Regions from separate parts of the Bacillus cereus group sp. RP37 genome, predicted to be linked through region 2. Evidence: predicted binding sites of a transcription regulator. Region 2 holds the regulator's gene; each other region holds the start of a gene.

Region 1 (11,104 bases), 1.0 Mb from region 2:
TGATTCTTTGTAGCTGAGTTATCTGCTAAAGTAGCTGTTTTCGTCATTTTTTGACCGTTACGATAGAATGTAACTTCTACTTTCTCACCTACTTTTTTCTTTTCATATAAATATTTACGGAATTGAAGTGAATTTTCTACTTTTTGATCATCTAATGATACTACAATATCATATTGCTCTAAACCAGCTTTTTCTGCAGGTGATATTGGGTAAATTTTACCTAATACAACGCCGTTTGTTACTTCTTTCGGTACTTTCAATTGATTTACTGCATAAGCTTGCACATCTTCTAATGAAACGACACCTACTCCAAGAGCTGGACGTTTCACCACTCCGTCTTTTTCAAGTGATTCAATAACTGGCTTTGCAATATTAATTGGAATAGCAAATCCAATTCCTTCAACTTCTTGTTGTGCAATTTTACTTGAGTTAATCCCAATTATTTCACCGTTTTGATTAAATAACGCACCACCACTATTACCAGGGTTAATCGCTGCATCTGTTTGAATAACTTGAGCATTCCAATCTGCACGCTTATCGCCATCAATATCTACTGGAATTTCACGTTCTTTGCTACTAATAATACCTTCCGTTACACTTCCATCAAACCCTAGTGGGTTACCGATTGCAATTGCTTTTTCACCCGCACGAAGTTTACTTGAGTCACCTAAAGTGGCAACTTTATTTACATTAGCCCCATCAATTTCAACAACAGCTAAATCTAACCAAGGATCTTTCCCTACTAGTTTTGCATCTACCTTTTTACCATCACTTAGTTTTACAGCGAGTTTATTTGCGCCATCTACTACATGGTTGTTTGTTACAATATATGCTTTATTTCCCGCTTTTTTATAAATAACACCTGATCCTGATCCAGCTTGTTGTTCTTGGCCTGTCGGTTGCATTGCAAACGGGTCTATACTTTGTTGCATATTAATAACACCTACAACAACATCTTTCGCGCCTTCAATCATACCAGGTAAATCAGTTTCATTTTTTGCTTTATTGACCACAGGAACTACAGTACCTTCAACTTTTGAATCCGAACTGAATGATGATACAGCCGCTCCATTATTTTGAGCCCATGGCATATATGGTGCCGCAAAACTAATTGTGACAGCCCCGACTACTGCTCCAACTAAACCTGTGAAAAAATATCCTTTTTTACTACCAGATTTTTTCATTTCTCTCGTTTCGCTATGCTCTTCATTTAAATTCGGTCCGTCGTAATATCCCATGTTTTATTTCCCCTCTCTGGTGAATTCGTACTTTCAGTATAGTCACAGCCTGTGTCCTTCTTGTGAACTCATCGTGAAATCCAATTAAAAAAATACTCTTATCTATCATTGTAGACAAGAAAAGTATTTTTTGTACATTCCACCTACAAAAGAGAGTATAAATTCGCTATATCCCAAAGCCAAAGTGCATAGTAATTTAAAGGTTATTCTTCAAATTTGTAACCCACTCGAATAACAGTACCGATATGCTTCGCTTTATCTCCTAGCTTATTTCGCAGTTTTTTAATATGAGTATCAACCGTTCGGTCATCACCGTAGTAATCATATCCCCATAACTGATCTAATAAATGTTGACGTGACAACACAATTCCTTTGTTCTCCATTAAATAAACAAGAAGTTCAAATTCCTTATGTGTCAATATAATTTCTTCTCCATCGACTAAAACAGTTCTAGACAAACGATTTACTTCTATTCCCGCTAAAGACATAGCATTTTCTTCCGCTACTCCTACCACACCATCCGCACGTTTCAATAACGTCTTCGCGCGAGCTACTAACACTTTCGGACTGAAAGGCTTTGTTACATATTCATCTGCACCTAATTCGAACCCTAGTAATGTATCATCCTCATCCGAACGGGCTGTTAGCATAATAATTGGTACTGCTGATTCTTTTCTAATTCGTCTACAAACAGACCATCCATCTATTTCTGGTAACATAATATCTAACATAATTAAATCAATTTCATGCTCTGCAAATAATTCTAACGCTATTTTTCCGTCTTCTGCTTCGATTACTTCAAAGCCTTCATTACGAAAATAATCACTAACGATTTCACGTAGTCTTCTTTCATCTTCAACAAGTAATACTGTTTTATTCATATCATCTATCCCGCCTTTTTACTCTTTCAATCGAATAATACGTTGATTGGAGCTTCCGCGAAATGGAAGTGTTAAATCTTTTTTCTCGATTTCAAATCTTCCATCGACTAAAACATCCCCATAATGTAACAACTCTATCATATCATTATTTTGAGAACTCTGTATCTCTTCTAACGTATAACCTGTATACATCCATAGATTTTTTTTCAAGTCTTTCACAGCTTTTGCTACTTTTTTCACTTCAGCAGCTTGGAAAAATGGATCTCCACCTGAAAATGTTACATCAGTTAATGGATTACTTGCAATCTCGTTCACAATTTCTTCTACTGTCATTTCAGTTCCATTACAAATATTCCACGATTCCGGATTATGGCAACCGAAACAACGATGCGGACAGCCCGCAAAAAACACGACTGTCCGCAACCCTTCCCCATCGACTACACTATCATGAATGATGTTCATCACTTTCATTTATGCTTCACCCGATCCATCTCTTCACTACGTTTCGCACTATTCCACTTCGACATATCCCCTACAAGATAACCTGTTATACGGCGGATTCTTTCTATATTAGCCTCGTCTCCATTTCCGCAGCTTGGGCATTCATTTCCGATAACTCCGTGATAACTGCAGCACTTACAACGGTCAACCGGATGATTAATTGAACCGTATCCAACGCCATTCTCTGCCATCGCTTGTACAATTTGCTTTAATGCTTTTTTGTTATGCATAGCTGCTCCGTCTAGCTCAATATACGTAATATGGCCTCCGTTACATAGAGCGTGAAAAGGCCCTTCTAAACGAATTTTTTTTATCGCTTGAATGTTATAGTAAACTGGAATATGGAATGAATTCGTATAATAATTATGGTTCGTTATACCGCTAATCACACCAAATTCTTCCCTATCTTTTTTCACAAACTTCCCTGATAACCCTTCTGCAGGAGTTGCAATTACTGAGAAATTCAGTTCATATTCTTCTGTCGCTTTATCCATTCTCTCTCTCATAAAGGAAATAATTTCATACCCAAGTTTCCATGCTTCTTCATCTTCTCCATGATGCTTTCCTGTTAAAGCTACTAAACACTCCGCAAGACCGATAAAACCAAGACTTAACGTCCCTTGTTTTAAAATGGATGCTACAGAATCTTCAGGCTGTAACTTTTCCCCACCACGCCATACACCTTGTGAATAGAGAAATCGAAAATCTCTCGCTCGCTTCGTACATTGATACTCAAATCTCTCTAATAATTGCTTAATTCCTAAATCTAAGTAATAATTTAATGCTTCAAAAAATGCTTCTTTTGAACCACTAATTAATGCTAATTTCACTAAGTTGATAGACGTAAATGATAAATTGCCTCTTCCAATCGCTGTTTCTTCTCCATGTATGTTAGACATAACACGGGTACGGCATCCCATGTAACATACTTCACTTTCCGGTCGTCCATCATAATGCACTGCATTAAATGGCGCATCTAAAAATGAAAAATTAGGGAATAATCGTTCAGCCGTTGTCTCTAACGCTAATTCAAATAAATCATAGTTCGGATCAGATTCTTCAAAGTTCACACCTTTTTTCATTTTAAAAATTTGAATAGGAAAAATTGGTGTTTCCCCTTTACCAAGACCAGCTTGTGTCGCTTTTAAAAGCTGTCTAACTAGTAATCGTCCCTCTTTTGATGTGTCTGTTCCATAATTAATAGAAATAAACGGTACTTGTCCCCCGCCCCTACTGTGCATACTATTTGAATTATGAACGAAAGCCTCACACGCCTGATACGCATCATTTTCCGTTTCTTTCCATGCAAATTCTTCTATTTGTTCTTTCGTAAGCGGATATGACTGTAATCGTTTCTTATGTCTCTCTACTGTTTTTCTCACATACGGAGCTAAATCAATATCAAATAGTGCAAACGATTGACCACCGTGCTGCATATTTTGATTCGCTTGAAAAATAATAGACGAAAGAGCCAACGCACTTTTAATGTCTTGCGGTTGTCTCATATGTCCATGTCCAGTATGAAAACCATTAGCAAGCATTTGCGCTAATGGAATTTGTGAACAAGTCGTCGTTCCTGTCGCATAAAAATCTAAGTCATGTGGATATAATATATTTTGATTTATCGCTTTTTTCACTTGATCTGACAATAAATTTTCAACTGCATAATATTTCGCACTCTCTGATGCGAACGTTCCCATTACTCCCATTGGAGAGCGGCCATCTACATTTGCATTTTCTTGCATTAAATCTTGTTCATTGCCGTGGACAATTGTCTCGAAAACTTTCATTAATTCTTCTCCACGTGTATTTTGTTGTAACATTTATAACCCTCCACCAATATGTTGTTGTCTTGTGATTAAAATGTTACTACATATAGTCTTGTTGTTTCTGTGAGAAATGTAACATTCCTGTGAAATTTTTTTCACGAAATAATGAATTTTTCATTTACAAAAAAGAAATGTGCTCTTTACAAATGTATGGTACAATATACGGGAAAAACTCTTTTTACCCTTTATCAACACATTTGAATAAAGGAGACTGAACTTATGGTTACTACATATCTTTTATTTATCGTTTCCTACTTACTTGGCTCGATTCCATTTGCACTAGTCGTTGGAAAAATCGGTTATGGAATCGACATTCGTGAGCATGGCAGCGGTAATTTAGGCGGAACAAATACATTCCGCACACTAGGGAAAAAAGCAGGTTTTATCGTTACAATTGCTGACATTTTAAAAGGTACATTAGCAACAAGTCTACCGATTATTTTCGGGTTAGACGTTCACCCACTCTGGTTCGGGTTAGCAGCTGTTCTTGGACATGTGTATCCGATTTTCGCGAAATTCCGTGGTGGTAAAGCAGTTGCAACTTCTGCTGGCGTGCTATTATGCTACTCACCAGTTGTTTTTGCAATATTAGCTGTTGTCTTTTTCAGCCTTTTATTTACAACAAGATACGTATCACTTTCTTCTATGGTAACAGCTGTCGTTGCCGTTATCGCATCAATTGTTAGCGGGGATAAAATCTTCATTATTGCGATGTGTTTATTAGCAGGTATGGTTATTTATAAACACCGTGCAAATATTGGACGAATTATAAATAAAACTGAACCGAAAGCAAACTTTTCAAAAAAGCAAAAATAAGATCGTAACCCACATAACGCAAAAAGAAAACGTGAAGCATATTAATAGCGTCTTTTTGCGTTATTTTTTATACTAAAGAAAAAGCAACATAATTTGGAGGAACTATACATGAATCTTTCCGTAACAAAAGAAGCAGCACAATGGTATAAAAACGAATTAAACTTACAATCGGGTGAAACACTACGCCTTTTCGTACAATACGGCGGTTGCAGTACTGTACAAAAAGGACTTTCTTTAGGTATTCGTAAAGATGATCCTGCACATCCTGCTGTTCAGACTCAAGAAGAAGGTATTAACTTCTTTATTGAAGGCGATGATGAGTGGTTCTTCGATGGACATAATTTATCTGTTACACTTAACGACGGTGATGATTTCCCTCAATTTAATTATGAAAAATAAAAAAAGCGTGGCTTCTGCCACACTTTTTTTATTTTTTCTTAATTTCCTCATATTTCGCATACCACTCAGGATATAACTTTTTAAATGATACAGGGCGGAAACCTTCTTTTTTCGCACAAATATTCGTCGTACTTGCAGTAATACAAAGTTCTCCATCACCATTATAAATTTCATATCCATACACAACGCGAAGTGGGCTCACTGTATCAACCCATGTTTTTACGATCGCTTTTTCTCCGTAACGCATCGCTTTACGATATGAAATTTGCAAGTCTAACACAGGAGAAATAATTCCCTCTCTCTCCATTTCAACATATGAAAATCCTAAATCTTGTATAAGTTTCGTGCGACCTAGTTCAAGCCACACCAAATAATTTGAATGGTAAACAACACCCATTTGATCTGTTTCCGCATAACGGATTTCAACTTCATGTTCTGCTACAAACATATGTATTCGCCGTTGCCATAAACTTATAAAAATCTATAAATTTTGTTTATTTCCCTGTTCTACGTGTCCGATTTCACAGAAGCTACTTTCGTTTGATGTAACACTCCGAGGGCGTAAATTCGGATACAACGAATCCTACATATTAGCCGTAACTTTTTTAGATGTTAACTGGCTAATTCATACCGTGACAAATTGATAGCCGCATTTAAATCCCTATCCATTTCGTGACCACAAGTGCATTTGTATACACGGTCAGAAAGTTTTAGTTCTTTGTTGATGCTTCCACAACTGGAACACATTTTTGAAGAAGGATACCATGTATCAGCTTCTACAAATTCAATACCATATTTTTCACACTTGTATTGAATTTGTCTTTTGAACTCATATAAACACTGCTTCGCAATCGCTTTAGCTAGGTGTCTATTCTTCAGCAGACCGTTCATATGCAACGTCTCCATCACAATGCGAAATGGCTTGGTTTTCACAATTTCGCTCGTGGATTGATGAAGATGATTCTTTCTGATATTTGATAACCTTCTATGTAGTTGTCGTATCTCTTTCTCGATTTTTATAATGTTGCTTGTTTTGACAAAACGGTTTCCCTCCTTATTCATTTCATATTTACGAGAAACTTGACGTTGCAACCTACGAAGGCGTTTCTCTGCCTGTCTTACCATTTTTGTTTTGTTGATATTGTTCTTCCTCTGCCCATCAGAACAATATGCTAATTCTTTGATTCCAATATCTATTCCTAACGAAACAGCCGTTAACTTCTCTTTTGTAAACTCCTGTTCAATACCGACAGACAAATACCAATACTTACCGTCAAAGCTAATGCGTGGATTAGAGTACTTAACCCCTACAGGTAACTTTTCGGATGTTTTTACCCAACCAACTTTCTCAATCAAAACTTGTTTTTCTTTTACTTTTAACTTGACATTATCATTGTAAAAAGAGAGGTTTGCTTTCCTTCTGCTTTTGAATCGTGGTTTATCAGCCAGTCCCTTGAAAAATCGCTTATATGCTTCACAAGCATCTTTAATCGCTTGTTTGGCTATATTATTTGAAACATCGTACAACCAAGCATATTCTTCAGTCTGCTTTAATACAGTTAATTCTTTCCGTAAAAAAACGTCTGATATGAACTTTCCGCCATTCTTGTAATTCTCTTCTTGCTTCGCCAGTGTCCAATTATAAGCCCATCTTGCCGTACCAACAGATTTCCAAAGTTGCAATTCTTGTTCTTTATTCGGCTTGATTCTCACTTTCTTCGCAAGCATCATTTTCCAGCAACCCCTTAACCATCTTCTTAGCTTATTTTCCCTTGAAGATGGCAATTAGTTTGTTCTATCCTACCTGCCTTTTTTGCAAAATCACCAATTGAATATACTTTCATATTTTTCATCCCATGAAACTACTTTACCCCGGCGACAATTTTTCATCTACAAATATTTTATCACTAATTATATATTTTTGTAGATATACACTAACTGTTTCTTCCCTTCTTTCAATTCTGCTACCTTGCATACATTTAATCATAATACAGTGACATCAAAAATAAAATAAAAACAGTGAATCTTTTACCGAAAGGGGCAAGCATATGATTCAAATTGTAACTGTGCGTAGCGGTGATAGCGTATATAGCTTGGCATCAAAATATGGATCCACACCTGACGAAATAGTAAAAGACAATGGACTAAATCCAGCCGAAACACTCGTTGTTGGTCAGGCACTTATCGTTAATACGAAAGGGAATAATTATTATGTACAGCCCGGCGATAGCCTGTATCGAATTTCTCAAACATATAACGTTCCTCTCGCTAGTTTAGCTAAAGTTAATAACCTTTCATTAAAATCCATTCTCCATGTCGGACAGCAATTATATATACCGAAAGGGACAAAAAGAGCAGTAGAATCCATCGCTTATTTACAACCTTCAACAATACCGATAAAAGAAAGTTTAGTTAATGCTACGCGTGCTATTAATCCATTTTTAACATACTTAGCATACTTCAGCTTCGAGGCAAAAAGAGATGGCACATTAAAAGAACCGACTGAAACAGCTAAAATTGCTAATATTGCAACGCAAGGTAATACCATCCCTATGCTAGTTATTACAAATATTGAAAATGGAAATTTCAGTGCCGATTTGACATCAGTCATTTTACGCGATGCAACGATTCAAAACAAATTTATTACTAACATTTTGCAAACAGCTGAAAAATATGGCATGCGAGACATTCATTTTGATTTCGAGAGTGTGGCACCTGAAGATCGTGAAGCGTATAATCGTTTTTTACGAACTGTAAAAACACGCTTACCTAGCGGGTATACATTGAGTACAACGCTTGTACCGAAAACAAGTTCAAATCAAAAGGGAAAATTTTTCGAAGCTCACGATTATAAAGCACAAGGACAAATTGTTGATTTCGTCGTCATTATGACATACGACTGGGGTTGGCAAGGTGGTCCACCGATGGCGATTTCTCCTATCGGTCCTGTAAAAGAAGTACTTCAATACGCAAAATCTCAAATGCCTCCACAAAAAATTATGATGGGGCAAAACTTATACGGATTCGATTGGAAACTTCCGTTCAAACAAGGTAACCCACCTGCAAAAGCAATTAGTTCTGTCGCAGCTGTTGCACTAGCCCGTAAATACAATGTTCCTATCCGCTATGATTTCACAGCCCAAGCTCCTCATTTTAATTACTTTGACGAAAACGGTGTACAACACGAAGTTTGGTTTGAAGATTCACGGTCTGTTCAAAGTAAATTCAATTTAATGAAAGAACAAGGTATAGGCGGTATTAGTTATTGGAAAATTGGTTTACCATTCCCACAAAATTGGCGTTTACTCGTTGAAAACTTTACGATTACGAAAAAGGGCTGACATAAGTCAGCCCTTTTTGTATCACTGTTAAAAATCTACTTTTCATTTTCACTTCCATTACTTCACAAAAAAGAAGAATGATAACATTCTTCTTTTTAGCCGTTATCAACAATCGGTTGCTTACCAGTTTGATCTTGCATTTGTTTTCCTTTATTGCCACCAGCTTTTTTCGATTGCGTTCCAATTTGGTTCGGTGCAAAGTCTTTTGAATTCTTTTTCGGATTACCCATTGCTATCGCCTCCTTAACACTAGTATCGTACTAGTGTTAAGAATTATTCAGCCTGCTTAAAAAGTTTCATTTCATAACGCTTTTCAATACGCTTTTCAATACGCTCTTCAATACGATCGATTGCATCACGATCGCTTAATAATTGTTGTTTATTTTCTTTCACAAGTTCGTCAAATGATTTACGGCGACTTCTTCTCATGCTGTTCACCCTCTCTCCTTCGCTTTCTTATTACATAGTATGAGCAAACGAAAAACTCTTTAATCAGATTTGCAAGAAAATTTTATGTTTTAGTACTCATAAAAAAACTCCGTGTACACTAAATCGTACACGGAGTTTTTTATACCATAATATTCAAATATTCTTTTATCTTTTCATCTGCATTCATTTCACTTTGTTTATAATCACGTAGCGCTTGCAGTACGAAATCATACTGTTCTAAAATATAACTTTCTAATTTCAAGACATCCTCTAAGCTATTCAACATAATTCTCGTATTACCAACTTCACTTTTTAACGCTGGTTCACATTTTAAGCTTGTACATATTTCTTTCACATCATCTTCTAATATATCTGTTAATACATATTTCTTTCGTCCTGTTACCTTTACTCTCATAACCGGATAAAAAGCTTTTATATCTAAATAACTTCCTACGTTCATACAACGTAGCCATTCTACATTACGTTTATTACGTGCAAGCATTTCTTTCACCGCTTCGTATACTACGATTTCATCAAGTGAGACCTTATTTACTTTTCTCTGTCCTTCTTCTTCAATAGCTGCACACTTTTGATAAACAGCTGCACACGTAATACAATCATCAAATGCATTATGAGAACTTAAACGAATTCCAAGCATGCTCTTTAACGTTTCAAGTTTATGATTAGGCGCGTGCTTCATATATTTCTTTGCTAAAAACACAGTATCAATCACTTTGTTTTTAGGTTCCGGTAACCCAAGCATATTCACATTACTTTTCAAAAAACGCATATCAAAAGATGCATTATGAGCGACAATTACATTTGTATGTAAAAATGCTAAAAATAAAGGTAACACTTCTTCAATTGTCGGTGCATCTGAAACACGATAATTTGTAATACCTGTTAAGCTCGTTATTCGGTCCGGAATTGAACGCTCTGGATTCACATAGGAAACAAATTGATCTACTAGTTCATGATTACGATATTTCACTGCTGCCATTTGAATGATTTTGTCATTATAAGGGTTAAATCCTGTTGTTTCAAAGTCAATTACAACATAATCTAACGGTAAGGATATATTCCCCACTCCAAATACACTCCTTTATCTCTCAACGTTTATATTTCTTTTATCATATCATGAAGCTTTCACTACGTGAAAAAGAAAAGGCAGAAATGATTATATTCCATCTCTACCTTTTCACTGTTATTTTAATTTAGCAATCCGTTTCTCCATCTCTTTTTGCGTCATCGGCCCAATAAACTTATCTTGAATGACACCTTTTGTATCTATAAAATACGAAGTTGGGATCGTAATGACTTTATACGCTGTTGTTACATCAATGTTCTTGTCCAATAAAATAGGAAAAGTAATTCCTTTTTCCTTAGCAAAATTGCTTACCTTTTCTACTCCCCCACCTTTTTCTGAAGGTGTATAATTTATTGCTAAAATTTCTACATTTTCTTTATGTTCTTTATAGAAAGCCTCCATATCAGGCATTTCTTGCTGGCAAGGTCCACACCACGTTGCCCAAAAGTTTAAAATCACTTTCTTTCCTTTTAAATCTGATAACTTTACATTCGTTCCATCTAACTTCGTTAATTCAAAGTCTGGCGCACTCTTCCCTATTTCAATACCATTACTTGCAATCATCTCTTTCATAGCGGCTTCA
Region 2 (11,104 bases):
TTGCCCACTAATAAAAATTTTATTTTATCTGATGAAAGTTCCATATCATCTTTCCATTATAGCAGTGTCGTTTCAGGTAGGAAAGATACTCTTCTTTCCAAAGGGGTAGAATTAAAAAAAGCCAGGAGGATTCTCCTGACTTCATATATATATTCTTCTATATTGCTATAGCTTTTAGATTGATTTTGTCATATCAGTAACGACATACCTCTCTTTGCATACAAATAAAAAAACCTTAGAAGAAAAATCTTCTAAGGTTTCAACTAATTAATTAGTTAATGTTGTTTTTTGCAACTGTTGCTAATTCAGCGAAAGCTTTTTCGTCATGAACAGCTAAGTCAGCAAGCATCTTGCGGTTAACTTCGATGCCAGCATTTTTAAGACCGTGCATTAAGCGGCTGTAAGAAAGACCATTCATACGAGCTGCTGCGTTGATACGTGTGATCCATAATTTACGGAAGTCACGTTTCTTTTGACGGCGGTCACGGAATGCATACATTAGAGATTTCATAACCTGTTGGTTAGCAACCTTGAATAATGTATTTTTTGAACCGTAGTAACCTTTTGCTAATTTAATTACTTTTTTACGACGTTGACGAGTAACTGTACCACCTTTTACTCTTGGCATAATATTACCTCCTAATTGTTCTATATATCAGCCGAACTTATTTTAAGTTGTCAAGCATTTGACGAATGCGTTTGAAGTCACCAGCGCTTACTACACCAGCTTTACGTAGTTTACGTTTAGCTTTTGTAGATTTGTTAGCGAATAAATGGCTTGTGTAAGCGTGAGAACGTTTCAGTTTACCTGATCCAGTCTTTTTGAAACGCTTTGCAGAGCCGCGATGAGTTTTTTGTTTAGGCATAGGTATTTCCTCCTCTATCTATTGCTTATCGTTTTTCGGTGCTAAAACTAAGAACATACTACGTCCTTCCATTTTAGGCTTAGATTCAATTGTACTAACTTCAGCACAAGCTTCTGAGAAGCGATCTAAAACACGTTGACCGATTTCTTTATGAGTAATGGCACGTCCTTTAAAGCGAATTGACGCTTTAACCTTGTCGCCTTTCTCTAAAAACTTGATAGCATTACGAAGTTTTGTGTTAAAGTCGTGTTCATCAATTGTTGGACTTAAACGAACTTCTTTCATGCTAATTACTTTTTGATTTTTGCGCTGTTCTTTTTCTTTCTTCTGTTGCTCAAAGCGGAATTTACCGTAGTCCATAATGCGGCATACTGGCGGTTTCGCATTTGGAGCAACTAATACTAAATCAAGATTAAGATTTGCAGCTAAGTCTAAAGCGTCATTACGAGACTTGATTCCAAGTTGATCGCCATTTGCACCAACTAAACGTACTTCACGTGCACGAATTTGCTCGTTAATCATCATATCCTTGCTAATAGTAAGCCACCTCCAAGGTTTTTTCAGAACATATTTTGTAGTCATAGAACCCGACAAAAAAAGTGCGGGCATACGACACCCACACTTGTAAAATCTTAAGTAAGAAATACATTTACCTGTAAACTGCGAATGCGTCCATCAGGTGAGAAGCGGGTGCTTCTACTTGTTCCACAAAACAATATTCTATTATCCTTGATGAGTTTATCATAGGACATGACGTCTGTCAAGAAGACGCAATGTGTTTTACTAACAACAAGAAATATTGTAACAAACAACTAACATACTTGCAATACTTTTTTACGATAAGTGTTACATGGTTATTTTTTCTAATTCGCCTTACCTACATTACATAGAAAAGCCGCGGTATCCCGCGGCAATTTCTTATCGTTTTCCTTCTACTTTAATCATATCAACAAAAGCATCTAATGCGATTGTTTCTGATTTTTGTTCACCATATTTACGTACGTTTACGCCGTTTTCAGTTACTTCATTGTCACCTACTACAAGCATGTACGGAATTTTTTGCATTTGTGCTTCACGAATTTTGTAACCAATTTTCTCTTCACGAGTATCTAATTCAACACGGATACCAGCACGGCGTAATTCATCTTGCACTTTCTTCGCATAGTCTAAATGTACTTGCGGAGAAACTGGAATTACTTGTGCTTGAACTGGAGCTAACCAAGTTGGGAATGCACCTTTGTATTCTTCAATTAAGAAGGCTACGAAACGTTCCATAGTTGATACAACACCACGGTGAATTACAACTGGACGATGTTGTTTACCGTCTTCACCAACGTAAGCTAATTCAAAGCGTTCTGGAAGTAAGAAGTCTAATTGTACAGTTGAAAGTGTTTCGTCTTTTCCAAGAGCAGTACGAACTTGAACGTCAAGTTTTGGACCGTAGAATGCCGCTTCACCTTCAGCTTCATAGTAATCAAGACCCATTTCATCCATAGCTTCTTTTAACATACCTTGTGCTTTTTCCCACATCTCGTCATCAGCATAATACTTTTTAGTGTCTGCTGGGTCACGATAAGATAGACGGAATGAGTAGTTCTCTAAACCGAAATCTTTGTACACTTCTAGAGTTAAGTTTACAACACGTTTTAACTCTTCTTTAATTTGATCTGGGCGAACAAAAATGTGTGCATCGTTTAAAGTCATTCCACGTACACGTTGTAATCCAGATAACGCACCTGACATTTCATAGCGGTGCATTGTTCCAAGTTCCGCAATACGGATTGGTAATTCACGGTAGCTGTGAATATCGTTTTTATAAACCATCATGTGGTGAGGGCAGTTCATTGGACGAAGAACTAATTCTTCATTATCCATTTCCATTGATGGGAACATACCATCACGGTAGTGATTCCAGTGACCAGAAGTTTCATAAAGCTCTCTGCTTCCTAGTACTGGAGTGTATACGTGATCATAGCCTAAGCTAGCTTCTTTATCAACGATGTAACGCTCGATAATACGGCGAATTGTTGCACCTTTTGGTAACCAAAGTGGTAAACCTTGCCCTACTTTTTGGCTATTAGTAAATAGTTTTAATTCTTTACCTAATTTACGGTGATCGCGCTCTTTCGCTTCTTCAAGCATACGTAAGTGCTCATCTAATTCTGCTTTCTTAACGAATGCAGTACCGTAAATACGTTGTAGCATTTTATTATTGCTATCGCCGCGCCAGTAAGCACCCGCAACGCTTAATAATTTAAATACTTTAATTTTCCCTGTAGACGGAAGGTGAACACCACGGCAAAGGTCGAAGAATTCGCCTTGCTCATAGATTGAAATAACTGCATCTTCTGGAAGATCGTTAATTAAATCTAATTTTAACTCATCGCCGATTTCTTCAAAGCGACGAAGTGCTTCTGCACGTGGTACTTCATGACGAACGATTTCTAAGTTCTCGTTCACAATTTTTTGCATTTCTTTTTCGATTTTCTTGAAGTCTTCAACCGTAATTGCTTCTTCCATATCGATATCGTAGTAGAAGCCATTTTCAATTACTGGACCAATGCCAAGCTCAAGCTTAACATCTTTATATAAACGTTTTAATGCTTGTGCTAATAGGTGGGCTGTTGAATGGCGTAAAATGTATAAGCCATCTTCAGAATCTAATGTAATAATAGAAACTGCACCATCTTCTTCGATTGGTGTAACAAGATCAATCATCTCATCGTTTAATTTTCCAGCCACAGCTTTTTTCTTTAAGCCTGGGCTAATAGAAGCTGCGATTTCTTCAGTTGTTACGCCTTTTGGAAACTCCTTCACAGCTCCATCAGGGAAAGTAATTTTAACTACATCTGCCATCACTGGTCACTCCTCTTTTTTTTCAAAATAAAAAACACTCATCCCGTAAAAAGGGACGAGTGTTGAATTCGTGGTTCCACCCTTGTTCCAATTAACCTTATTGTTAATTGCTCAAGTTCAACATAACGGTGTTGTCCGTTAGCAATTACTAGAAAAACCGTTCACTGCTAAAGTTTAGAGGTGGTAAGTAATAATCCCGTACTAGGAAGCTCACACCCTAAGGCTTCCCTCTCTGAAAATCGTAGAAAACTACTCATGTCCTCATCATGACATTTCAATATATTTCATTTATGTAGGTAATTATATGCTCAAAAACTTAGAAAATCAAGGGCGTTACCTTTATTTTTTAATTTTTTCACATTGCGCTCAAACTCATGTAATCCATGTAATTGTACCCGCTCTTGAAATACATTTCGCAAAGTAATAATCATATTATGGTCTTGTTCTTTCGTATATAAATAAATTTTTTTCGGCGAAATAGAAAGAAGTGGTGCAATTACTTTCGTATCAATATATACATCCTTTTGCTTTAATAAGTCTTCATCTATATATTGAACCAATTTCTCTTGTTTTAAACGTCTACCTTTATCATCATAGAAAATAAAACTTTCATCAAAAATAAGATGCACACTGGACAACCGTGATTTTCGGCTACGTACTTGTTGCCGGAGCGTCTCAATAAACATTTGATATTCTTGTTCCAACTTATACTCATCAATCGCCACTTCAGCAATCTTAGCTACCATTTCCCTATATGTACGAAGACGAAAACGAACATATGATGAAAACGAGAACGAAAGCGGATCACAAAGCCAATTATTTAAAGAAGACTTAATATATGATTCGAATGCATGACGTGTTAATTCACGAGCAACCCCTTTTCTTCTTCCCTTTAATATCTCTTGTGCCATATGCAATATTTGATGACACTCTTCCTCTTCTTCATAAAAAAACTTTTCTTTTAAGATTGTATAAATCCACTCGTTTTGCTTTACATTCACAATGAAATATACCATTACTGGCAATAAAATCTTTTCAATATAATTCGATTCACATACTGGTATATGAATTACAATCTTTTGTTCCTGTAAATATACACTCGTTTCCTTATATAACAGTTCCGCTCTTTTCAGTAGCTGTCTATATACATGCATAGCATCATTTTTTTCTTCGAAGCAAATTTCAATCACTCTTGTCCCCCCTTTTATCCCTGCTCTAAAGGACTGTATCTATACGTTACAAATCCTATAAGAGTCCGTCCCGTGGAAGTTCACTCTTAGTAGAATTACAGTTCTTATCGCTAGAAAATCCACTCGATATGGCTTGCTAATTTTATATATATTAAGGGAGGGAGAAAAAAATGATACAAGCTACAATGAATTTTCCATAAGAACTTTTCGTTTTACAATTCACCTAGTCTGAAAAGTGTTCAAAACGAAAAAAGAGCAAGCTTCTCAGCTTGCTCTTTTACTTATGACGTCGGTTTTTCCCGCCAATTGGAATTGGTTTCGCTAAATATTTAATTCGTTCCATAATACGTGCTGCTTTCATTTGTTCTGCTTCACCACGTTGTGTATACGTTAAATGATGTTCCAATTCCTTGAAATCAAAGTTAGACGTAAAGAACGTCGGTAAGTTTTCTAACATACGGAATTGCAAAATTGCGCCAAGCACATCATCACGCACAAAGCTTGACATCGCTTCTGCTCCAATATCATCTAACATTAAAACTTGTACGCGTTTCACTGCATCAATCTTTTCCCCAATCGAATTATCTTGAATCGAACTTTTAATTTCACGTAGAAATTCAGGGAAGTATACGAGCATCGAACTTATTTTCTTTTGAGCAAGCTCATTCGCAATTGCTCCTAACAAATACGTTTTCCCTACACCAAATTTACCGTACAAATACAAACCTTGCACTTTTTTACCAGGTTCATATGTACTTAAAAATTCATTAGCTGCACCAATTGCATCAATACGTGCATCTAAATCTGAAGGGTCTAAGTTTTCCATCGTCGCTTGTAAAATGTCAGTTGGCATATATACACTTTGAACGAGTTTTTCATATTTCTTTCTCTCGTCATATGCTACTTTTCTAACGCAACGATCGTATTGAATATCAATCATCTTCCCTTGAATAACGAGCTTTGGCTCATATCCTTGCAGCATGTTTTTACACGAACCTAGATCCGGACAATCCGCACAACCTACACTTTGTCCAATATATTCGTATAACTTCACAAGGCTGCGCTCAATCATAGAAGTTGTTACTTCACCTTTATGTTCGTCTATAAATTCTTTCACACGCGGATGTGCCATTACTTCCGCCTTTAATACTTCATATCTATTTTTAAAATTTTTATTTTCCATTAACTTTGCAAATGAATTTTGAATATGCTCCATTTTCTCACCTCAAAGAGCGTTCATTCTCTTCTATTAATCACGCTTATATTTTTTCAACACTTCTTCTAGTCGTTTTCGTTCATCATCTAACGTACTTGCATCTTTTTTCTTATTTACATCTTTCTTCACTGTTTCTTTCTCTTGTTCTTTCGGCTCTTCTTTCAGCCAATCTGGCACCATTTCTTTTCGCACTGTTTTCCTCGAGGTACGGCCTTTTTTCTTCGTCTCAGCCCATTCTTGATATTGACGATTTTCTTCTTTCGCTAACGCCATTGCTTCAGCTACTGTACCGACCTTTTTACGTGCCCAATGCCCAGCAATCTTCTCCACATACGTTTTCGCAAGTTTCATATCTGAGCGTAGCATAACGTAATAAATAAGTACATTCACAACACCTGGCGTTAACTTTTGATTGATCATTACATCTTCAACGATTTGCAAGTCAGCCTTCGTCGCCTCTGCACCACCAGAAATTTCTTTCAATAGTTGTTTTGGTGAGATTTCCTCTAACTGTTGCATTAACATCTCTTCTTGTGTAGAAGGCTCTTTCTCTTTCATCACACGTGCAGCATGAGGCTGTACTCTTTCACTTAATACAGGTAACGCTTGACCATTTTCGAACTGATACCAATCACGTGCTCCTTTTCTAAGCCTTTCGATATCAATTGTCTGCATCTCTGTCACCGCACCAAGAACGATATTTTGCATCGATAACACATCTACATCATACACGTAAGCGAGTGTAATGACACATTCTCGCACTTGATCTGTAATCGCCTTTTTAGGGACAAGAGCGGACAAACCATCTACAAATAAGGAGAAATCAAAGAAATCATTCCAAACTTTTGGAGCGTCTCCCTTCTTGTTACTTGGCATCACTGTCGTTTTTGGAATACGAAGGTCCTCTTGCGCATGCTCAAGCTGTCCTGGATTAAACGAACCAAACACATCATTGAAAGAACGCGTAACATTCTCATAAGAAGCAAAATCAAATTCTTCTTCTAAGAAATATTGCTTTACTTGATTATATTTTGTCCGGCTCAATCGATTGTATAAAAAGATACTTAACACAATATCATCAAAAAATTGCTTTGGAGATAAAGGTGGTTGCAGCTCGTATATAAACATTCGAATATCTTTTTCTTTCTTAATATATACTTTTAAAAGCCCAATTGCCTCTAACTTTACTCGTTCCTCATATATTTCAGGAAGCTGCATTTGCATGGTCACCATAAGGGAATGATGTGTATTCTCTTTTCCAAATACACGATCTTGCTCTAACTCTCCCCATAGCGTCATGTACAAGCTAAAAGCTCTACTACCTATTAACGGCTGATACAACATCGTTAATACTTTTCGGTCGTAATTATGCAGTAACCCTTTCGCACTTACTTTATAACGATCAATTGGCAATAGCTCCATCCATGACTGTTTTTCCATTCTTGCTTTTCCTTTCTCTCATCCAATCTATACTCTACTTCATTCGTTCTATCTTCATTATATAATTTCTTAGCGAAAAAGAGCTATTAGCTTTCGCTTCTAGCTCTCTTATCTCATTACTTACGGTATGTAAGAGAATAAAATACAGCTTCTATTCTCTTTCTTTTTGCAGTATATCTTTTAATTCTTCAATAAATACATTTAAATCTTTAAATTGGCGATATACAGAAGCAAAACGTACGTAAGCAACATCGTCGATATCACGCAGTTCTTCCATAACAATTTCACCAATCATATCACTTTTCACTTCTGATATACCTAAATTACGAAGTTCACGTTCCACACTTTGAGTTACTTCTTCTAATTGCCTTAAAGATACTGGTCTTTTTTCGCACGCTTTAATTAAGCCGCGCAAAATCTTTTCTTTATTAAACTCTTCTCGTGTGCCTTCTTTTTTTACAACGATAAGAGGTGATTCTTCTACTCTTTCAAATGTCGTAAAGCGACTTAAACAACTTTCACACTCTCTCCTTCTTCGAATAGAGCGCCCCTCGTCTACCGGACGCGAATCTAACACTCTTGTACCATTATGAGAACAGGATGGACAACGCAATATATTCACTCCTTTACACTATACTCTTTATTTTTTCTCTACTTACTTCATCTACAATATATATACAGTATTATATAACTCATTCTAACTCTCTTACCACTTTAAGTTTCAGCACATTACTTTAACATCTCGTTTTTAAAAATAAGATGGTAGATGGGGTGATAACTTATTCGTAAGAGCTCAATTTATCTCACTAACGAGTACGTTATATGTTTCCTTTTTTATAAACTAAAAAAGAGGTGCATTATACACCTCTTTACATTTTAAATCAATTATGTTCTTTTTTAAAGAGCTTTTGTTTCTCTCTGCTTAATTTCGAAGCTACCAGTGCCTCGAGGAAGCTCGATGCTCTCACGCGTTTTCGCGTTTAAACCTTCTGCAATATATTCTGCAGCAACATTTGGATCAATACGATCCCCACAAGTATAAACATCAATACTTGCGTAACCGTGCTCCGGAAAGCTATGAATTGTTAAATGTGATTCCGAGATAATTACTACTCCACTTACACCTTGTGGTGCAAATTTATGGAAAGCAACCTCACGCACTTCAGCACCAGCTCTTAGTGCTGCATCCACAAATAATTGTTCAATATACGGCATGTCATTAAGCTTGTCGAAATCGCAATCCCAAAGTTCAGCGATCACGTGACGACCCATCGTATCCATAGTATCCATTCTACAGTTCCCCCTTGTAAATTTATTCTAACTGTTCGAATTGAAAACTAATTTGCAATTTGGCTTGCTCCACTACCACGGGGGAAAGTTAGTCCAGAGAGGTCCTAACCCTTTAAGTAGTGACTACGTACCTCAGCTCTTAAGTTTACGAGTGTTAGTATACTTTGTTTATTTTCATTTTGCAACAACAGTTTTTTCGATTTTCTGTCATATTTTCCTCTTTACTTTTCCCTAAAAAAAATAAACGATTCACAAATACAGTAATCACAACGTTTCGTGGTATGTCCACTTTCAAAAATATACTTATATAATTTTTTTCCTTTTCAGAAAAAAATAAAAAAAGAGGGCAAATATTCCCTTGCCCTCTCCCTTATTCACTTAAATATGTTGCACATTTTCTTGTTTCGCTAATTCTTCAACAACTAGCGTTACAAGATCTACAACACGACGAGAGTAGCCCCACTCGTTATCATACCAAGCAAGTACTTTCACTTTACGATCACCCATTACCATTGTAGATAAACCATCAATAATAGCTGAGTGTGTATTTGTATTAAAGTCAATAGATACTAAAGGTTCTTCACTGAATTCTACAATACCTTTTAACGCACCGTTTGCAACAGTTTTGAATGCTTCATTAATAGCTTCAACTGTCACATCACGTTTTACATCTACTACTAAGTCAACAAGAGACACGTTTGGTGTTGGTACACGAAGTGCCATACCATGAAGTTTTCCGTTTAAGTGCGGAAGAACTTTTGCAAGCGCTTTCGCGGCACCTGTCGTTGTCGGAATGATTGATTGTCCGCAAGCACGTGCTCTTCTTAAATCTTTATGTGGGTTATCAATATTTTTTTGGTCATTTGTATAAGCGTGAACAGTTGTCATTAAACCGTTTTCAATGCCAAACTGCTCATCTAACACCTTAACAACAGGCGCTAAACAGTTTGTTGTACAAGATGCATTTGAAATAACAGTATGTTTTGTAATATCTAATTGGTCTTCGTTCACACCAACTACAATTGTTACATCTTCATTCTTACCAGGCGCTGTTAAAATAACTTTTTTCGCTCCAGCTTCAACATGAAGAATTGCTTTTTCTTTTGAATTAAATTTACCAGTTGCTTCAATTACAACTTCAACACCTAAATCTGTCCAAGGCAATTCCTTTGGATCGCGGTTGTTTAAAAGGCGAATCATTTTCCCATCAACTAATAAGTGATCTTCAAATGCTTCTACTGTTCCGTCAAACTTGCCGTGAACTGTATCATATTTAATTAAATGTGCTAACGTTTCAGATGGATAGCTTGCATTGATTGCTACAATTTCGAATGCGCTTTCTTTTATTGCCTGACGAAATACCATTCTCCCAATACGTCCAAATCCATTAATTGCCACACGAGTCATAATATGTTATCCCCCTTGAATGCGTTATACTATTTATCTCCAATGCCAATAATAGTATAACACAAAAAGAGGATATGTCACTAAGCATTTTCATTAATTTCACAATTTTTTAGTCAATAATGTTCCAATTCTTTAAAATCACCTGTAATTGTGTTTTCGTTCCCATAATTGTGCCATCATTATTTATCACTTCATCTGCATTTTTCACTTTTTCTTCTAATGGCATCTGAGATTGAATACGAGCTGTTGCTTCTTCTTCCGAAAAATTATTTCGTTTCATTAAACGTTCTAATTGCGTATGCGACTTAACTGCTACAACTAAAACGCGGTCAACGAGACTTGTTAATTTACTTTCAAATAAGAGAGGAATATCTAAAACAACCGCTTGCGCACCTTCTTTTATGTACATTTCCTTTTGCCTATTCATTTCTTCACGCACTGCAGGATGAACAATTTTGTTTAACTGCAATCGTTTTTCTTCATTATAGAAAACGACACTTCCTAATTTTGGACGATCCAGTTCTCCATCTTCTTGTAATACTTCCGTTCCAAACACTTCTACAATTTTGTTATATGCTGGTTTTCCTCGTTCTACAACTTCTCGCGCAATAATATCTGCATCAATAACTGGTATACTCAGTTCACGAAACATTTGAGACACTGTACTTTTTCCACTTGCAATGCCTCCCGTTAATCCAATTACTACTGTCATCATAATCCTCCTCACAATATAAAAGGCGCGAAACTAATGTTCCACGCCCATACTTACATTTTCCAAATTCCAATAATAATGAGTAATACCCCAGGCAGGAATGTAAATTTTTGTAACCATTTCATAT
Region 3 (11,104 bases), 3.2 Mb from region 2:
AGACAGCTTTTCTTTATGATTATATATTAAAAATTAAACGCGAAGTCATCATCCGATAACTTTTCAACGTTCGTCGCTTTTACGTAACCATTTCCTTTTACAGAGAAGAAATCATGGTTTTTCGTATCTGTACGTAAACCATTTAAAACGATTGGGTTAATTTCTTCTTCTTCAAACTTCGGCTCAAGTCCTAAGTTCATAAGTCCTTTATTCGCATTGTAACGAACGAAACGATTTACATCCTCTACTAGACCGATAGAAGTGTAAATTTCTTCTGTGTATGCCATTTCAATTTCATATAGTTCCATTAATAACTCTTGTGTTTCTTTTTGCACTTCTTGTTGATCTTCTGCAGAAAGTTCTGCGAAGATTTGTTGTGCTAAAATACCGACGAATACGCCGTGAATTGATTCATCACGAATTATTAAGTTAATAATTTCGCCACTTGCCGTCAATTTACCTTGACCTGCTAAGTAAAGTGGATAGAAGAAACCACTATAGAATAAGTAACTTTCTAAGAACACACTGGCTACCATTGCCATGTATAATTCTTTTTTCGCTACTTCAGGCTTTAATAAACGACGATAGTAACTCGTGATAATGCCAGCCTTTTTCTCAAGTAACGGATGATTGTCTACCCATTCAAAAATATCATCAATTTCTTCTTCAGTAGCTAACGTTGTGAAAATATGACTGTAACTCTTCGCATGTACTTCTTCCATAGCTCCCATGAAAGCTAATACACTTTTCGCTTGTAAATTTTCAAGATGAACAAGTACAAGTGGCATCCCTTCGCCACCTTGTTTCGTATCTAAAAGTGTTAAACCACCTAATACACGCTTATAAGCAACCTGCTCTTCTTTTGATAATTGTGCCCAAGTATTTTTGTCAGAAGACACTGCGATTTCTTCTTCTGTCCAAAACTGAGCGATGTTTTGCTTCCAAAACATTAAACTAAAATCATCTTCTTTTTTGTTCCAGTTTACCGCACGCATTCAATCGCCCCTTCTCTAAATAAACATGAAAAATTGATAACTAAGCATGAGCAGGGTTCAGAAAACCCTGCTCATGATGTCTCACTTTTTATATTAAACGGTACAAGCTACGCACTCTTCCACGCTTAACTTACGTGTTCTCGTATAATACAGACTCTTTAAGCCTTTTTTATGTGCATAGATGTAGTAACGTGCTAATTCACGTGTTGAAATATCACTATTAACGTAAAGAATTGTACTAATTCCTTGGTCAATATGTTCTTGGATTTCTGCGATTAAATCAATTAATTTAAACTGATTCATATCGTAAGAAGATTTATAGTACCAGAACGTATCTTTTGATAAATACGGCATTGGATAATATGTTGTTGCATTCGCATACGTTCTTGATTCAATTTGACTTACGATCGGCATTACGCTTGAAGTTGCATTTTGAACGTAACTGATAGATTGTGTTGGAGCAATAGCAAGACGGTAGGAATTATATAATCCATTCTTCTTCACTTGCTCTTTTAAACTTGTCCAATCTTCTTTTGTTGGAATATGAATTCCTTCAAATAATTGCTGAACTTTTTCAGTTACTGGGCTGTAATCTGTCGTTTCATACTTTTCAAAGTATGTGCCGTTCGCATAATCAGACTTATCGAAGTCTTTAAATGTTTCGCCTTTTTCTTTAGCGATTTCCATACTTTTCTCAATAGAGTAGTAATTTAACATCATAAAGAATGTACGAGCGAACTCTTTCGCTTCTGCACTTTCATATGCGATTTTGTTTTTTGATAAATATCCGTGTAAGTTCATTGCGCCAAGTCCAACTGAATGAAGCTCATCATTTGCTTTTTTCACAGTTGGTGCATTCGGAATGATCGTCATATCAGAAACAGCTGTTAAAGCTTCCATTCCCGCATGAACGGCTTCACGAATTTCTTTATTTTCCATTACATTCACGATATTTAACGATCCTAAATTACAGTTAATATCACGACGGATAATATCATCTGTACCATAATCATTTATTTCAGAAGTTTCTTGAAGCTGGAAGATTTCTGTACATAAGTTCGACATCTTCACAGTTCCAATATCCTTCAATGGATGTTGATTATTTGCATTTGATTTAAACATTAAGTATGGGTAACCAGACTCAAGCTGAATCATAGCGATTTTAATAAGCATATCACGTGCACTAATATCTAGCGGCTTCTTCTTCACTTTCGGATTGCTCATTAATTCATCGTACATTTCATCGATATCAATATCATCTAAATGCTTTCCGTATTCTTTATACACCGTATAAGGCGCGAAAACATGGAAAGGTTCGTTTTTCTCAGCTAGCTCAAAGAACTTACTTGGCACGATAATTCCGATTGATAGAGACTGAATACGGCTCTTCTCATCAGCATTTATTTTTTTGGTCAACTCGTCTTCATATTTCTATGAAGGTTGGACTATATCATCAACCTGTAACTGGTTGCCTTGCACTTCGACTGGTACCTATTTCCAGCCTACTCTACTAGCTTTCGTCTAATGACGTGCGTTCGATAGTCTCTACACCTTCTTGAAAGTATTGATAATTAGGAAAGTTATTGGATAGTACTCTATATTTTATCGTATTAGCAGGCACATTAAACGCTCGGCCGGCTTCCGCTAAAGACTCATAGTAAATGTCATTTATAACAATTGGCTCTTTTTGTTTTTCTCTTCCAGAATTATATTGGTTTTTTTGAGCTTTACTTATCTTCATACATGTTTCTTTTGTATGTTTTTTACCTTTACGAGACCTAGACATTTTTTCTTTTGTTTCATCAGTATGTTTTCTACCGTGAAATCGTTTAGTAATCTTAGATCTCATATTCTCCATATGTTGAGGTTTATCATACCAATAATTATTAGGACCAGTATTAATTTCAGAAAGAAATTTTTTTACTTCCTTTGAGTGAGTTTTCCCATACATATGGTTCTTTTCCCCACTCAACGCCCCACCTCTAGCGATGGGATGTCCGTTGTAGCAATACTGTTTCCCATAATATTGACTTAGTAAACTTTGCTCTATCTTATGAAGAATGTTCTTATCATCTGGTAACTCGATTATCCCTTTAAACTCAAATTTATTCTCACCATATAAATTCCAGGCTGCTTGTAAATGTTTACTATGATGCCGATTAGCATTCAATTGATTTCTATGAGTTTTAAATCGTACTTTAAAATTATTAGAACTACCAATATAAAACTTCCTATTTTCCTTATTAATTATCAAATAAATTCCACAGTTCATGGAATCTCGCCTCCGGTGAATATAAGATTCCACTTCACCCAAGTAACATTTCTTTCAAGCTTGGCACGGTATTACCTGCTATCCATGTACATGGACCGTAGGCTCTCTTAGTCAGCTTCTTCGCGGGTTCTTTTTCTTTTACCCCTTATTCAACTGATACCGTTAGCCGCTACTGCGACACCCTATTGGTTAGGTTCACAAGGTTTTCTCATACACATTACTGCGTAGAGGGACTACCAATTAATCCAAGAATTCAATAATATCCCAATGAAAAATGTTTAAGTATACTGCGCCGGCACCTTTTCGTTGGCCAAGCTGATTCGCATATGAAAACGAATCTTCAAGTAATTTCATAACAGGTACTACACCACTTGCAGCGTTGTCGATACCTTTAATTTGCTCACCGCGTGCGCGTAGCTTAGATAAGTTTAAAGCTACTCCACCGCCAATTTTCGATAATTGCATTGCTGTATTAATGTTAAAGCCGATTGAATTTAAGCTATCATCCATCTCTAACAAGAAACAAGACACCATTTCTCCTCTTCTGCTTCTTCCCGCATTTAAAAAGGTTGGTGTCGCTGGTTGGTAGTTTTGTTTTACAATCATGCTTGCGAAGTGTTTTGCCTTCGCAACATCACCGCGTCCTAAGTATAATGACACAATTGCTACACGATCTTCATAGCTTTCTAAGTATTGTTTTTGATCATTCGTTTTTAACGCATAATCTTTGTAAAACTTAGATGCTGCCATATAAGATTGGAACTCGAAGTTTTCACCATAAGCGATGTTATATACCTCTTCTACTTCCTCCAAGCTATACTCGTCCAGAACGTTGTAATAGTAATCATGTTCTTTCATATACTCCATTCGCTCTGCCACGCTATTAAAAGAAACGGTATTCTCTCTAGCTTCTTCCATAAAGACTTCTAATGCCTCTTTATCCTTATGAAGCTGATAAAAACCGTCCTGCATTTGCGTGATTTCATTATTCAGTTCAATGTGTCGCAATCTCCCGCACCCTTTCCTTAAAATATTCTACATCGTTATTTGTTCCAGATAACTCAAATTTTGATACAATAGGCACTTCATATTTAGTAGAAATTTTGTCAGCACTTGCACCGAACATGTCTCCCCAGTTACGATTGCCGCTTGCAGATACGCCTTTTAATTTTCCATTATTGCGCTCTAAAAAGTCTAAAACACGTTCTGGTACATTGCCAAAACCTGTTGTATACGTAATAAGAATAAAGTCTTCATCTATTACTAGATCTTCATCAATTTGAACGGCCGGCATATTTAATTTGTGGATGAAACGCTTCACGTTTCCTGTCATAGAATCATATGCAACTAACATTTCCGACCCCTCCCTCTCCAATCTATATTCTCTATATGTTGTTCTTGATTTCTCTATATATTGTATTACGTTTCAAAATAAGACACAAGATATATGTATAAATTCTTTCTTTTTTTAACTTTTACTTTTCGACAAGACAGTCGATTTTTTCAATACAATGACTATGAAACAACATTCTAAAACTCATGTCAATAAAGTGCTTTTCAAAAAAGTTGTCAACGAATTTAACCTTATTTTTAAAAAAGTTACCAATATATTTTGTCATAAAACGGCAAATGCTGGAGTAATATATTTCTCCAGCATCACGCAAAAAAGAACAGACATGAAACGATAATCTGTTCTAAAAAACGATTACATTTATCAATTTTACTTTATTAAATATTATACATATACTTTCGGTTCGCGTTACATACTAAAAGATAATTATTACAGAAAAAGATTATTATTATGGAAATTCAACTTATTTACGAAAAGATTATTCAGAGTGCTCAATACGCAAAATATCTTTTACAAATATATGATGTGGATTTTCATCTTTATCAATCATTGTACATACAGGTGCCTCTTCATCAAAGTATACAATCATTCCTTCTACGTACTGATATGTATGTTGAACTTGTACAGTTACTTTAATTTCTAAAGCCTCTTCATATGCTCTTTTTATTTTCTGAAGCATTTTTGCCGAACACTTTCGTTTCTCTGGATACATGACCATCCCCATAAATCTATTGCCGGCTCTATCTTTCCACATATAATCCCAATGTGGTAATATACCTTGTTTAAAATCGCCCATAATTCTCCCCCCTATATTCTTCTAGTTACGAACGTGGCGTTTCTGAATATGTATAAATTACTTGCCCGCCGCGCTGCGCGTTCCCTATAATATGTTTAAAATCTTCTCGACTTACTACAACTTTCCTAAACGTATAAAATACATCTTTCGTTGCAACATACTCCTTTATTTCACCATTTTTCAGCTGATCCAAAATTGTATTTGCTAATTGTTCATCCATGTATTTCACCTCTATGCAATATTTTATTTTATCGTATATTCTATAGGTCAACAACTGTAAAATTATCCAGGTGCTATACCTTCATTGCATTTTCATTATTTCGCAAACGATATCACTTTACTATATGTCCACTAAATATCATATACTAACATAGCTACTTCTCTATATCAAACATTTCGACATTCAATTATGCAAAGTTCCATACCACTATGCTACAATATATAAATAGAACTAGGAGGGATACTATGATTCGGAAAGCAAAAAAGACAGATGCAAAGGCAATAGCTCCTTTATTGTATAACGCTCTGCACGAAATTGCTGAAAAAATCACAGGTAGCACTGTTGAGACAGAAGTATTACTAGGACTTGAAACATGGTTCTCAAAAGAGAGTAATCGACTGAGCTATGAAAACTGTTTTGTATATGAACAAGACGGGAGTGCGGTCGGAATTATTGTCGCTTATCACGGTAGTGAAGCAACAAGGCTTGATGCACCAATTGTACGTCACTTAAGAAAATTACATAAAGATGAATCGATTACGTTAGAAAAAGAAGCTGAGATTGATGAATATTACATTGATACATTATCAGTTTCAAGTGCATATGGCGGAAAAGGCATCGGTTCTAAGTTAATTAAAGCTGCTGAAATCCATGCAACTGAAAAGGAGCATAAAAAAATCGCATTACTTGTTAATTTAGAAAATACACGTGCCTATTCATTATACGAAAAGCTAGGTTATACAAAGGACCAAATCGTTATGCTTGTGGGTGAACCTTATGTCCATCTAGTAAAACCATTAAATACAAAGGTTTCTATATCTTAAAAAGAAAGCACACGATTTATATAAATCGTGTGCTTTTATGTTAAATTCGTATTTAATATATTTCCATTCATCGCCTCGTGAAACGTATATGTTGTACATCCCCATGGCTCTCTGTGCAAAATAGGCGAACCAGACCATCCCATTGCTCTCAATTCTGCACCAACCATTGCATTAACATAATTATGCCCTACAAGAGCAATACTTCCATGTACGAGAGCGTAACGGTGTAATAAGTAAGCCGCTTGCCTTGCCCTCTCTCTTACTTCCTTATAAGACTCAACATCTTTATGGTAACCAAGTATCCATAATGTTCGTCCGATAAAAATCCATACGTTAGGTTTACATTTTAACCATGTTGGAGCATAAAAACTCGTCGGAATTTCAGCTTCTCTAAAAAGAGAATTTTGCATAAAAGATAAAGAATCCATTAATTCAGCTGTTGACTGTACAGCACACCTTTGATCACTCGTTAAAATCAATTTTGCTGCTTCAACCACTTCCATTGTTTCCGTTGGTATAGGTGCTTTTTCTATTATGGTATGTAAGTCATATCCCTTCCTCCATTCATGAAAGGATGTAACCGTCATTGGTTCTATAGTACGGTCTAAGCGACCATGACGAATAAAAGAAATCTTCATTTTTTCCACTCTCCATTCATCACTTACGAACTCTATTATGTACTATTTTTAAATATCATACCACGCAAAAAAAGAAAGTTATACACCTTTACATATCCCCACCACTCTCATGTGTGACCCAGCATGTATACCATCCATCCCATCAAAATATGTAGTTGTTTCATGATGACGAATCTTTTTTAAATGTATATAAGAAAATACAAATAAAGTTAACGCTATAACACTCCCCACAAATTCAAACATCATTTTACCGCCTCTAATTTCTCCCACTTTAGTAGGTTATTGTATTTTTTATTATACCCCTATATAAAGATGCACGCATTTAAACCGTTCTTTTTTTCTAATAACTTGAAGTTCTTGTATATTTTCTTACAAAAAGTGAATATTTTTCGAATTTTTACTTTGGAAACATTTACAAACTAGACAATATGGTTCAAAATAAGAGGAAATAAAAAAAACCAAAATTATTCTTTTTTTGGAAAACTGTAACAAGGAGAGTTGCTTATGCAGATCGCAGAAACTGGAGATATCATTGAATTTAAAGGTGGAATGCAAGGCCGTGTTCAAAAAGTAAATCAAAACTCCGTTATTGTAGATATAACAATCATGGAAAATTTTAGAGAACTAGATATGGAACCTCTTACAGTTGTAAGTCATAAAAACTATACTGTCATTAATCAAAATGCATAATATAATAGAAAGAAAGGATCTGTATGTTATACAGATCCTTTCTTTCTATTATATATTAACGATTATCAATTGTTTCTGGATATAGATCATGGTTCATCATGCGGTAGTCTGCCATTTGTTCATATTTCGTTCCTGGGCGACCGTAGTTGCAATAAGGATCAATTGAAATCCCTCCACGTGGTGTGAATTTGCCCCATACCTCAATGTAACGCGGATCCATTAATTTAATTAAATCATTCATAATAACGTTCATGCAATCTTCGTGGAAGTCACCGTGATTGCGGAAACTAAATAAATATAGCTTTAAAGATTTACTCTCTACCATTCTTTGTTCTGGAATGTAGCTAATATAAATTGTTGCAAAATCTGGTTGGCCTGTTTTCGGACATAAGCTTGTAAATTCAGGACAATTGAATTTCACAAAATAATCACGGTTTGGATGATTATTATCAAATACCTCTAAAATTTCTGGGCTATATTCAAATAAATATTTTGTATTTTGATTTCCTAATAATGTTACATCTTTTAAATCTTCATCTAATCTTCCTGTCATTTTAAACATCCCTTCTCATTATACTCCGCGTTTATTTCCCCATACTAACGCATGAAGCTGCGGCAATACTTTTGCATTATTCATCTCTTTACAATTTACAGCTTTATCAATCAGCCACTCGTACTTATCTAATAATTTCTTAATCAGCATCGCATCATCCACAGTTTTTGTATCATCATTCCCTACTTGTAAGAAAAATGGTACATCGGGATAACGTTCGTGCATCTTAACTGCATATTCAAAATCTTGATCGTCGAATACTACTACTTTTAAACTAATATCTTTTCCTGCTAGTTTCTGAATCACATCATCTAACTTCTGAAAATCAGTATTCATCGCCGAACTTGGTGGTTTTGGAGAAATCGTTATCTCATCAATTTGAAGTAACCAATCTTGCCATTTACTCCCTTGCGTTTCGATTGCTGTTCGCATTCCATTCTCTTTTAATATAGAAAGAAGAAACTCAATATTTTTCAGCAATGCTGGATTTCCGCCTGAAATCGTAACATGAGAAAAATTTTCGCCACCAATTTCTACAAGCTCATTCCAAACGTCTTCTGCTGTCATCTGTCTAATTTGATCTTTAGCCGATCCATCCCACGTAAAAGCAGAATCACACCAAGCGCAGCTATAATCACAGCCAGCTGTACGGATAAACATTGTCTTTTGTCCTACAACCATTCCTTCACCTTGAATAGTCGGACCAAATATTTCTAAGACAGGGATTTTACTCATCGAGCATCCACTCCCGTCTTACTTCCGCATAACTAGTCGGAGTCTCAAATAGACGAACAAATTCAACGCGAGCTCCTTTATATTCGTTCGCACGATTATCTTTTGTTAACGCTTCTGCCATTTTTTCATAAATCCAAACGACCATATTTTCAGCAGTCGTATTCATTGCTGGTAACGTTTCGTTTAAATAACGATGGTCTAAATAAATTTCTATTTCATTCTTCCAAATTTCTTTTATATCTCCAAAGTCAATCGCAAGACCTATTTCATTTACATATCCACTAATTCCAAATACAACTTTATATGTGTGACCATGTAAGTTTTTACATTTTCCTTCATAACAGTGTAAATGGTGCGCTGCATCAAATGTAAATTCCTTGCTGACCATTACTCTTTTATTATGATATTTGAGCTGTTTACGCTGAATATCCTTGTCCATTTTTTGCAAATTTTCTACGATGCGAAATCCAAAGAAATTATCCATTAGTTGTTTGCTCCTTCGCGTTCTTGTAGGTACGTATCTAATCCTGCTTTACGAAGTTGACATGCTGGACATTCACCGCAACCATCACCAATGATTCCGTTATAACATGTTAATGTTTTTTCTCGAACAAACTCGAATGCTCCAAGTTCATCTGATAATTTCCACGTTTCCGCTTTATCAATCCACATAAGTGGCGTATGAATCACAAACGGATAATCCATGGATAAATTTAAAGTAACGTTTAACGATTTCACAAATACGTCACGGCAATCTGGGTAACCACTAAAATCAGTTTCACATACACCCGTTACAATATGACGTGCTCCTACTTGTTTTGCTAATACAGCAGCAAATGATAAGAATAGTAAATTTCGTCCATCTACAAATGTCGATGGCAATTCACCTTCTTCATGTGTAATCTCCATATCCGTTCTCGTTAACGCATTTGGAGCAAGTTGATTTAATAGACTCATATCTAGTACCGTATGCTTAATTCCTAGCTCTTTCGCAATTTCCGCTGCACAATCAATTTCTAACTTATGACGTTGATTGTAATTAAACGTTACAGCCTCTACTTCTGCAAACTGCTCTATTGCCCAAAATAAACATGTCGTACTATCTTGTCCTCCACTAAAAACAACAACTGCCTTTTCTTTTTTCATTTCACTCATTCTCCTTCTCTATTACGAATAAGAAGAAAGAACGTTCTTGAACTGTCACAATAAAAAAACAAAACAATACCTAAAGATATTGTTGTTTCCATAGTTTTTTATAGAGGGAGTTCGCGAACCTCTCCCGTGCATTGCACGGAATTCCTTCTTTCATTGACAAAGCTTATTGTAACATATTGTATACTACCAGAAAAAATTTCTGATTTTTCCGCTATTTCTCATTTCATTTCTTTCATTTTATAGTATGATTAATTTAATGTGAGAAGAGAGGAGGCATCCCACTGAAATCCTTTATTATTTATCTCTTTTTAAATATATTATTCATCCTTGTTACAATGCTCGTATACCATTTATTTTGGAATCAAAAAGGGAAACGTTCTCCTAAATTAAATTCAGCAATATTTATTGTATTGTGTTGCCTCGTTACTATACTATGTATCACTTTCGCAGCAAAAACAAATTATGGATTTCAATTTGATATGCGGCATATCGTATTAATTGTCGGTACATTAACCGGAGGTCCTATTGCTGGCGGCTCTATATTAGTTGTATTAAATATATACCGCTTCTTATTAGGAGGAATAGGTGTTTTCCCATCGCTTATCGGTTCTATCCTTCTATTTATTGTCCTATTATTTACATACAAATTTTTCAATCGAACTTCTAATCGTATAAAAATAGCACTTGCTATTATCTACAGTCTCACATACGGATTTAGTTGGATACCTTTCTTCCTTTCAAAGGTTACAAACAAGGCTGATTATATACCACATATTATTGTGTATGAGTTATGTACGATACTTGGTACGATTCTTATTTTATATTTACTACACATATTACAAACTCAAATTCGTCTCCAAAACGAACTTATGAAT

What was found. Region 2 encodes NrdR, which represses ribonucleotide reductase genes. Its sites were predicted from a motif close to AACACNATATATNGTGTT; they were not measured.
Positions count from the first base shown of each region.
Region 1: the regulator NrdR is predicted to act here: its motif matches at 4,486-4,503, upstream of QCI44_RS09910 (anaerobic ribonucleoside triphosphate reductase).
Region 3: the regulator NrdR is predicted to act here: its motif matches at 4,671-4,688, upstream of nrdI (class Ib ribonucleoside-diphosphate reductase assembly flavoprotein NrdI).

Region 1 is NZ_JARVHP010000001.1:1,860,825-1,871,928, reverse strand. Features, by position in the region: gene QCI44_RS09925 (S1C family serine protease) at 1-1,238, opposite strand, end outside; gene QCI44_RS09920 (response regulator transcription factor) at 1,442-2,119, opposite strand; gene nrdG (anaerobic ribonucleoside-triphosphate reductase activating protein) at 2,138-2,590, opposite strand; gene QCI44_RS09910 (anaerobic ribonucleoside triphosphate reductase) at 2,587-4,443, opposite strand; gene plsY (glycerol-3-phosphate 1-O-acyltransferase PlsY) at 4,669-5,265, shown strand; gene QCI44_RS09900 (HesB/YadR/YfhF family protein) at 5,374-5,664, shown strand; gene QCI44_RS09895 (acyl-CoA thioesterase) at 5,693-6,112, opposite strand; gene QCI44_RS09890 (RNA-guided endonuclease InsQ/TnpB family protein) at 6,277-7,395, opposite strand; gene QCI44_RS09885 (glycoside hydrolase family 18 protein) at 7,713-9,005, shown strand; gene sspN (acid-soluble spore protein SspN) at 9,101-9,235, opposite strand; gene QCI44_RS09875 (FbpB family small basic protein) at 9,279-9,434, opposite strand; gene QCI44_RS09870 (3'-5' exonuclease) at 9,574-10,521, opposite strand; gene QCI44_RS09865 (TlpA family protein disulfide reductase) at 10,639-11,104, opposite strand, start outside.
Region 2 is NZ_JARVHP010000001.1:863,501-874,604, reverse strand. Features, by position in the region: gene rplT (50S ribosomal protein L20) at 272-628, opposite strand; gene rpmI (50S ribosomal protein L35) at 666-866, opposite strand; gene infC (translation initiation factor IF-3) at 885-1,391, opposite strand; ribosomal protein L20 leader region at 1,454-1,574, opposite strand; gene thrS (threonine--tRNA ligase) at 1,785-3,722, opposite strand; T-box leader at 3,771-3,999, opposite strand; gene ytxC (putative sporulation protein YtxC) at 4,031-4,912, opposite strand; gene dnaI (primosomal protein DnaI) at 5,190-6,128, opposite strand; gene QCI44_RS04610 (replication initiation and membrane attachment family protein) at 6,162-7,568, opposite strand; gene nrdR (transcriptional regulator NrdR) at 7,720-8,181, opposite strand; gene speD (adenosylmethionine decarboxylase) at 8,466-8,849, opposite strand; gene QCI44_RS04595 (glyceraldehyde-3-phosphate dehydrogenase) at 9,237-10,265, opposite strand; gene coaE (dephospho-CoA kinase) at 10,375-10,977, opposite strand; gene ytaF (sporulation membrane protein YtaF) at 11,031-11,104, opposite strand, start outside.
Region 3 is NZ_JARVHP010000001.1:4,038,799-4,049,902, forward strand. Features, by position in the region: gene nrdF (class 1b ribonucleoside-diphosphate reductase subunit beta) at 27-995, opposite strand; partial or broken gene QCI44_RS21330 (ribonucleoside-diphosphate reductase subunit alpha) at 1,089-2,408, opposite strand; gene QCI44_RS21335 (group I intron GIY-YIG endonuclease) at 2,506-3,267, opposite strand; partial or broken gene QCI44_RS21340 (ribonucleotide reductase N-terminal alpha domain-containing protein) at 3,511-4,275, opposite strand; gene nrdI (class Ib ribonucleoside-diphosphate reductase assembly flavoprotein NrdI) at 4,262-4,621, opposite strand; gene QCI44_RS21350 (hypothetical protein) at 5,097-5,414, opposite strand; gene QCI44_RS21355 (hypothetical protein) at 5,440-5,634, opposite strand; gene QCI44_RS21360 (GNAT family N-acetyltransferase) at 5,880-6,458, shown strand; gene QCI44_RS21365 (hypothetical protein) at 6,494-7,096, opposite strand; partial or broken gene QCI44_RS21370 (hypothetical protein) at 7,185-7,366, opposite strand; gene QCI44_RS21375 (YkvS family protein) at 7,601-7,786, shown strand; gene queF (preQ(1) synthase) at 7,842-8,339, opposite strand; gene queE (7-carboxy-7-deazaguanine synthase QueE) at 8,358-9,074, opposite strand; gene queD (6-carboxytetrahydropterin synthase QueD) at 9,067-9,558, opposite strand; gene queC (7-cyano-7-deazaguanine synthase QueC) at 9,558-10,220, opposite strand; PreQ1 riboswitch class I at 10,314-10,357, opposite strand; gene kinB (sporulation sensor histidine kinase KinB) at 10,565-11,104, shown strand, end outside.